2 regions of the Maricaulis sp. CAU 1757 genome follow, and region 2 is predicted to be linked to the other one. Evidence: predicted binding sites of a transcription regulator. Region 2 holds the regulator's gene; the other holds the start of a gene.
The links. The regulator HrcA, encoded in region 2, represses chaperone genes, less so after heat shock. The targets are predictions, from matches to a motif close to GTTAGCANTCNNNNNNNNNGANTGCTAAC.
Positions count from the first base shown of each region.

Region 1 (4,079 bases), on a different contig from region 2:
GCTGATGAAGTCCGCCTGCCCGATATCGGTGAACTCGATGTCGAGACCGACATAGAGCGGATCGTCGCGCTGCGGCCCGATGCGAAAGGCACGGCCCGGCGTGCGCGCGGCCAGCTCGGCATGGATGGCATCACCGGACGTGACCATCGCGTCGACGGCATCGTCCGGCAGGCCCATCTGGCGCAGCATCGCCTGCAGGTCGCTGCGCGGCTTGGGTGAATTGGACACCAGGCACACGGCACCGCCCGACCGGCGCCATTCGCGCAGGGCCTCGACGGCTTCGGGCAGGAGTGCCGCGCCGTCGCGGATCACGCCCCAGACGTCACAATAGAGGGCATCGTAGCGGGAGCGCAGGCTGCCAAGCGTAGGATAATCGGTCATGAGGCCGCTTGAAGCAGGGCCGACGGGTCGCGTCAATCGCGCCGCTCGGCAAGCCTTCGCGGGGATCCGCTAGCCGGCCAGCGTAACCGCCTCGGGCTTCACATCCGGATGCGGGATGTCGAGCGCGTCGCCACGCACCGCCTTCGGCTCCCCGAACAGATGCCCCTGGCCATACGCCACATCGAGCTCGAGCACCTCGACCACGGTGGATTCTTCCTCGACCTTGTCGACGATCAGCTCCAGTCCGTGACGGGCAAACATGCCGGCCACATCCTCGACGGCAATGGCGCCGGGCTCGTAGCCGGCAATCGACTCGCCGTCACGCAGGGCCCGGAGCAGGCGGTGGCCGCTGATCTTGACGAAGCGGACCCCGGCCCGCTCCATCTCGTCGAGATCCATGGTCACATTTGAGACCTGGTCGACCGAGAAACGGAAACCGAAATCAGCCATACGCGCCATGTTGCGCGCGGCGCGCGCATCGCGCTCGAAGAAGGCTTGCTGGGTGATCTCGAAGATCAGCGAGCTGGCCAGGTCCTGGTTCTGGCGCACATAGTCCAGGAATTCCGGGAAGAAGGTCTCGTCCGACAGGGCGTTGAGCGAAATGTTGCAGAAGATGCCGACGCGGCGGTCCTGCCCGGTCAGCCGGCGCACGATCTGGACACAGCGGAATAGAAGGAGGTTGTCGACTTCCGTCATCAGCCCGGCCTGTTCGGCGGCATCGATGAAGGCGGCCGGGGCAAGAACACGCCCGGTCTCGTCGCGCAGGCGCGAGAAACTCTCGTAATAGGCCACACGGCGCTGCGGCAGGGTGACGATGGGCTGGAGGTAAAGGTCGATGCGATTGGCCTCGAGCGCCTCGCGCACCATGGCGACACCGATATGCGATTCCGACGCGGGCAATGCGTCTTCATGGTCGAACTCGCCGTGATCGCCGCGCCGCACCATGTCTTCCAGGATGCGCATGTCGTGGACCAGGGCGTTGTCGCGCTCGATCGCTTCGGCTCGCAACTCGTCGGCGATGGCATCGAAACGCTTCTGGGCCGCCTCGAACTCCTCGGCCAGTTCCAGGTTGGCGGCCTTGAGATTGTGGATCTCGTCCTCGAGGGAACGCCGCTCCTGGGCGCGGGCCGCGGCGGAGTGGGCCAGGCTGGCAACGATGAACACGATGGCGCCCATCATCCAGGCGGTCATGGTCGGCATCAGGCCGAAGAACTCGAACCCGATGGCTGCCACGACGGCAATCATCACGTAGGTGAGCAGGATGAGCATGTTGGAGGCGCGTTGCATGGCGGGCCTTCTGGCAAAAACGAATCGTCACGCGGACTTGTCATCAAGCCTTGCCGCGTCGTGTTGTATTTCGGTTAACGAAGGTAAACCGAGCCTCCGCTTTCCCACAACTGCAGCGCGCCGCCTAGGCATAAAATAAAGCGGCCCGCCGATGGCGGGCCGCTCTACCTGGTCGTGACGACTGCAGATGCAGCGCGTCAGGAGGTCGTGTGCGGGCGCAGGACGATCTCGACCCGGCGGTTCTGGGCCCGACCGGCCGGCGTGTCATTGCTGGCGATCGGCGAGCGTTCGCCCATGCCGGCCACATAGAAGCGGTCGCGCATGACGCCCTGGGACATCAGATAGGTGGCCACGGAGGAGGCGCGGCGCTCGGACAGGCGCTGATTATACTCCGCCTCGCCGGTGGAATCGGCATGGCCGACCACATCGACATACGTGGCCGGATAGCGGTTCAGCACGTTCGAGACGTCATTGAGGATGCCGTAGAACTGCGGCGCGATCTCGGAAGAATTGGTGGCGAAGGTGACATCGCCCGGCATGATCATGCGCAGCTCGTCGCCTTCGCGACGGACGCCGACACCCGTGTCGGACAGGGCTTCGCGCATGGCCGCTTCCTGACGATCCATGTAATTGCCGACGGCACCACCAGCCAGGGCGCCGACGCCGGCGCCGATCAGGGCATTGGTGCGTCCTTCCTCGCTGTCGGAGGTATTGGTCAGATAGCCGAGAGCGGCTCCGGCCGCGGCGCCCAGCAGGACCCCGGTGCCGGTATTGTTGCGACGCACTTCGCCGGTATACGGGTCGGTGGTGGTGCAAGCGGCCATGGAAACGGCGGTCAGGGCGACCGCAGCAATGCGCAATTTCATGAATCTTCCCTCTTCGCTAGGCAACCGGGACACAAGGCCGGGCTGTGACTGGCATAATCATGCAAACATGATCACTTCCCAGATGAACGCGGGCTGACTGACTTCGTTCCCGCGGCTCTGTACTTGGACTCACAACACGGCGCAAAAATGTCGGTGCCGACCTCTTGACGGTGCCCCGGCCACCCCCTATCTGCCCGCTGTTAGCAGTCGGGCGGGGTGAGTGCTAACCACACCCCGGCTGGCTCGGAAAAACCATTGTCTCTTGCTGGAGAATAACCAAGATGACTTTTCGTCCTCTGCACGACCGAGTGCTGGTGAAGCGCGTCGAAGAAGAATCCACGACCAAGGGCGGGATCATCATTCCCGACACGGCGAAGGAAAAGCCGCAGGAAGGCGAAATCGTCGCTGTCGGCGGCGGTGCCATCAAGGAAGACGGCTCGGTCCGTCCGCTCGACGTCAAGGAAGGCGATCGCATCCTGTTCGGCAAATGGTCCGGTACGGAAGTGACGCTGAACGGCGAAGACCTCCTCATCATGAAAGAATCCGACATCCTCGGTGTGATGAGCGCCTGATCGGCCGCTCCATCCCTTTCAGATTCAATCCCTAGATAAACGGAAGCAATCTCATGGCTGCCAAAGAAGTTCACTTCTCCTCCGACGCCCGCGAGCGCATGCTGCGCGGCGTCGACATCCTCGCCAACGCCGTCAAGGTCACGCTGGGCCCGAAAGGCCGCAACGTGGTCATCGAGAAATCCTTCGGTGCCCCGCGCACCACGAAGGACGGCGTCTCGGTCGCCAAGGAAATCGAACTGGCCGACAAGTTCGAGAACATGGGCGCCCAGATGCTGCGCGAAGTCGCGTCGCGCACCAATGACGAAGCCGGTGACGGCACCACGACGGCCACGGTTCTCGGCCAGTCCATCGTGCGCGAAGGCATGAAGTCGGTTGCCGCCGGCATGAACCCGATGGACCTGAAGCGCGGCATCGACAAGGCCGTCCAGCTCGTCGTCGAGGAAATCCGCTCGATCTCGACCCCGATCAAGGGTTCCGACGAGATCGCCCAGGTCGGCACCATTTCGTCGAACGGCGAAAAGGAAATCGGCGACATGATCGCCAAGGCCATGGCCAAGGTCGGCAATGAAGGCGTGATCACGGTCGAAGAGGCCAAGTCGCTGGAAACCGAGCTGGAAGTCGTCGAAGGCATGCAGTTCGACCGCGGCTACCTGTCGCCGTACTTCATCACCGACGCCGACAAGATGCAGGCCGAGCTGGAAGAGCCCTACATCCTGCTGTTCGAGAAGAAGCTGACCTCCCTGCAGCCGATGCTGCCGATCCTGGAAAGCGTCGTGCAGTCGGGCCGTCCGCTGCTGATCATCGCGGAAGACGTCGAAGGCGAAGCGCTGGCCACCCTGGTGGTCAACAAGCTGCGCGGTGGCCTGAAGATCGCCGCCGTCAAGGCGCCGGGCTTCGGTGACCGGCGCAAGGCCATGCTGGAAGACATCGCCATCCTGACCGGTGGCCAGGTGGTGTCCGAAGACCTCGGCAT
Region 1 is NZ_JBTLRI010000003.1:397,614-401,692, reverse strand. Features, by position in the region: gene ACXYMR_RS10930 (TIGR01459 family HAD-type hydrolase) at 1-381, opposite strand, end outside; gene ACXYMR_RS10925 (EAL domain-containing protein) at 451-1,668, opposite strand; gene ACXYMR_RS10920 (OmpA family protein) at 1,866-2,534, opposite strand; gene groES (co-chaperone GroES) at 2,816-3,106, shown strand; gene groL (chaperonin GroEL) at 3,160-4,079, shown strand, end outside.
Region 1: groES (co-chaperone GroES) is a predicted target of HrcA. The motif match lies at 2,734-2,762, and genes of this name have one in related genera.

Region 2 (4,079 bases):
CCCACGTCGCCGGCGCATCCCTTGGATGGGAAAGCGCTCGCGAGGCTGGGCAACCCGCGGCTCCAATCAACGTAATGATCAGTGCCGGCCTTTACGAACCCGGCTTCCATGCCGACAGCCGGGGCGTCGTCGCGGCCTTGCAAGCGGACGGCATAGCCGCCCGCTTTGTCGAGCTGGTCTCCGGCCATGGACCGGTTGCCTACGAAATGCTGTTCGCAGACGCCGTGAAGGCTGCCTTTCCCGCCGATCCGGACTGTGTCCCCGACACGCCCTAGCCCTCCGGCGTGAACAGCGCCTTGCCGGTCTTCAGGGCCTCGTTCTGCAGCTCGCAGAGGTCGCCGACACCCTTGCGGGCGAGGGCGAAGAGGGCGTCGAAATCGGCCTGGCTGATCGGCTTGTCCTCGGCGGTGGCCTGGATCTCGACGATGCCGCCACCGGCCGTGAGCACGTAGTTGGCGTCGGCCATGGCGCGGCGGTCTTCCTCGTATTCGAGGTCGAGACGGGCCTCGCCGTCGACGATGCCACAGGACACGGCGGCGAGCTGGCCGTGCACCGGCTCGGCCTTCAGCACACCTTCCTCGTTCAGGTAGTTGATGGCCTGCTTTAGGGCCACCCAGGCGCCGGTGATGGCCGCGGTGCGGGTACCGCCATCGGCCTGGATGACATCGCAGTCGACGGTGATCTGGCGCTCGCCGAGGGCGCCGAGATCGACCACGGCGCGCAGGGAGCGGCCGATCAGGCGCTGGATTTCCTGGGTCCGGCCGGACTGCTTGCCCGAGGCGGCCTCGCGACGCGAGCGGGTATGCGTCGAACGCGGCAACATGCCGTACTCGGCCGTCACCCAGCCCTTGCCGCCCCCGCGCAGCCACGGCGGCACATTGTCCTCGACACTGGCCGTGCACAGCACGTGGGTACCGCCGAAACGCGCCATGCAGGAGCCTTCCGCATAGGCCGAGACGCCGGTTTCAAGGCTGATTTCACGCAAGGCATCGACGGCGCGTCCATAAGGTCTCATGACAGGTTTCCTGTGGCGGGTGTGGGTTCGGCCCCACGCTCTAGCGGTCCCGCCGCCGCGCTTCAAGCGAGGTGTCCGTCGAAGGTGATTGAACGGACCGCCCGGGACGCTTAATTGAGAGCCATGTCCGAAGCCCGACCGCAATCCACCCTCGCCGCGCTGGACGCGCGCATGCGCGACATCTTCCGGGAGATCGTGGAAGCCTATCTGCGCACCGGCGAGCCGGTCGGCTCGCGCACCCTGTCGCAGTCGGGAAACTTCACCCTGTCACCCGCCTCGATCCGCAACACCATGGCGGACCTGGCCGATCTCGGCCTGCTCACGGCGCCGCATTCGAGCGCCGGCCGCATGCCCACGCATGCCGGCCTGCGCCTGTTCGTCGACGGGCTGCTGCAGGTCGGCGAGCTGAGCGAGGACGAGCGCAAGGCCATCGAGGGCAAGGTGGCGCTGTCTCGCAAGTCGACAGAGGACCTGCTGGGCGAGGCCTCGGCTCTGCTTGGCGGACTGGCCGGAGGCGCCGGCCTGGTGGTCACGCCCAAGCGTGAGGCGCCGCTGCGCCACGTGGAGTTCGTGCCGCTGTCGGCGTCCGAGGCCCTGGCCGTGCTGGTGTTCGCCGACGGCTCGGTGGAAAACCGGCTGATGCGCGTGCCCGACGGGCTGCCGCCGGTGACGCTGATCGAGGCCGGCAATTACCTGTCGGCACGGCTCAAGGGGCGCAGCCTGAGCGAGGCACGTGCGCAGATCGACCAGGAGATTGCCGAACACCGCTCGCAGCTCGACAAGGCGGCCCAGGGCCTGGTGCGCCAGGGGCTGGCCGAGTGGGCCGGCGGCGGCACTGCCGATCGCGCCCTCATCGTGCGCGGCCAGGCGCGGCTGCTGGAAAGCGTGCAGGCGGCGTCGGACCTGGAACGCGTGCGCATGCTGTTCGAGGACCTGGAACGCAAGGAAGGCCTGATCACCCTGCTGGACAAGGCCCGCGAGGCGGACGGGGTGCGCCTCTTCATCGGCGCCGAGAACCCGCTTTTCAGTCTGTCGGGTTCAAGCGTCATCGTGGCTCCCTATATGAATGCCGAGCAGGAAATCATCGGCGCGCTGGGTGTGATTGGCCCGACGCGTCTGAACTATGCGCGTGTTATCCCGTTGGTCGACTATACCGCCCGCGTGGTGGGCCAGATCCTGGATGGCGCGCGAAACCGAGAGTGAAAGACAAAGATGAGCGACACCGAGAACAAGACCGAAGACGAACTGGACGCCGGCGCCCCGAAGAATCCAGAGAGCGCCGCGGCCGCGGAACCCAAACAGGCCGAGGCCGGGTCTGACATTTCGGACCTGGCAGATGCCGGTCCGGCCCTGATCGAGCAGCTCAAGGCGGAGATTGCCGGCCTGCAGGAGGACAAGCTGCGCGCCCTGGCCGACGCCCAGAACACGCGCCGCCGGGCCGAAAAGGAAGTGGCCGACGCTCGGGCCTATTCGGTATCCAGCTTCGCCAAGGACCTGCTCGACGTCGCCGACAGCCTGTCGCGCGCGGTTTCGGCGCTTGACGAGAACGAGCTCAATGGCGCACCGCAGACGATCAAGAACCTGGTCGACGGCGTGGCCATGACCGAAAAGGCGCTGCTGTCCAAGCTGGAGCGCCACGGCATCAAGAAGGTCGACCCGCAGCCGGGCGACGCCTTCGATCCGCATGTCCACCAGGCCGTGGCCCAGATCCCGTCCGAGCAGGCGAACGGCAAGATCGCTGCCGTGATGCAGACCGGATACGTGCTCAAGGAGCGCACCCTGCGCGCCGCCATGGTCGCCGTGTCGTCGGGCCAGGCAGCGGCCGGCGGTGATGACGGTCCGTCGACGGGCGGCTCGGTCGACGTCAAGGCGTGAGCACCGGCCACGCCGGCCCATCGAGAACGCCGAACGGGCGGCTCCCAGGTCGGGTGCCGCCCGTTTTCATCGGGCCTACTTGCCGGTGATGACGAAGGTCTGGCCGTTGATGGCGCAGATATTGATCCCGTATTCCTCGAAGCGGGCGCCATCGGCAAAGTCATAGCGGAAATCGAACAGGCACTCGCCGGTCTCGCTGTGAACAGTGACCACGACCGCTTGGCCGCTGGCAATGTAGGCCGTGTCGAGAATGTTCGGGCCCCATTCCGGGCTGGATGAGGGGCCCGCGTACACCGCGACCATGTTCACCGCCGTGGCATTCTCCACGGTGAATGAGCTGGACAGGGCCTGGGAGAAGGCCACGCCGACAAAGAGAGCCGCCGACAGGCTGGACATCAAAACGCTACGGGCAAACATCTTGGGACGCTCCGGAGTGAAACTGGGGTGGCAGGACCGGCCAGGCCGACTGACCGGCGCGGACATTCTGCCTGCCCGGCCCCGCTGGCAACCGAAATCTTTCGCTCCGCGACGCCTCCCGACCGGCAGCGGCTTGACACCCTGCGCCCGAACCTGTGCCTAATCCGGAACTTGCCCGAACACGGGCCGGCGGGGAGGCCGAACATGTCGATCATCACGCAGCTCGCCGGCCTGGCGGGCACACCCGGGTTCGACGCCGAAATGGCGACCCAGGCCTACCTGGCCACGCTGGACGGGGCGGCCCGGGCGCGCTCGGACAGCTATTTCGAGGGCGGTTACTGGCTCATCCTGGTCAATGCCCTGGTCGGTCTGGGGGTCGCCTGGCTGCTCCTGGCCAGCGGGTTCGCGAAGGGATTGCGCACGCGGTTGCAGGACCGGCTGCGCTGGACCTGGCTGACCACACTCGCCTTCGCCGCGGTCTATCTCCTGGTGACCAGCCTGCTCACCCTGCCGCTGGCCCTGTATGAGGGCTTCTTCCGCGAGCATCATTACGGACTGTCGACCATGACAATGGGGGGCTGGCTGTCGGAATGGGGCATGTCCCTGGTTGTCAGCATGATCACCGGTGCGCTTTTCCTGACCCTGCTCTACGCGGTGATCCGCGCCGCCAAGGCGAGCTGGTGGATCTGGGGCACGACCCTCTCCGTCAGCTTCCTGGCCTTCCTGATTTTCGTGTCGCCGGTTTATGTCGCGCCGCTGTTCAACGACTACC
Region 2 is NZ_JBTLRI010000001.1:992,674-996,752, forward strand. Features, by position in the region: gene ACXYMR_RS04615 (alpha/beta hydrolase) at 1-275, shown strand, start outside; gene rph (ribonuclease PH) at 272-1,015, opposite strand; gene hrcA (heat-inducible transcriptional repressor HrcA) at 1,139-2,218, shown strand; gene ACXYMR_RS04630 (nucleotide exchange factor GrpE) at 2,228-2,890, shown strand; gene ACXYMR_RS04635 (hypothetical protein) at 2,966-3,307, opposite strand; gene ACXYMR_RS04640 (M48 family metallopeptidase) at 3,512-4,079, shown strand, end outside.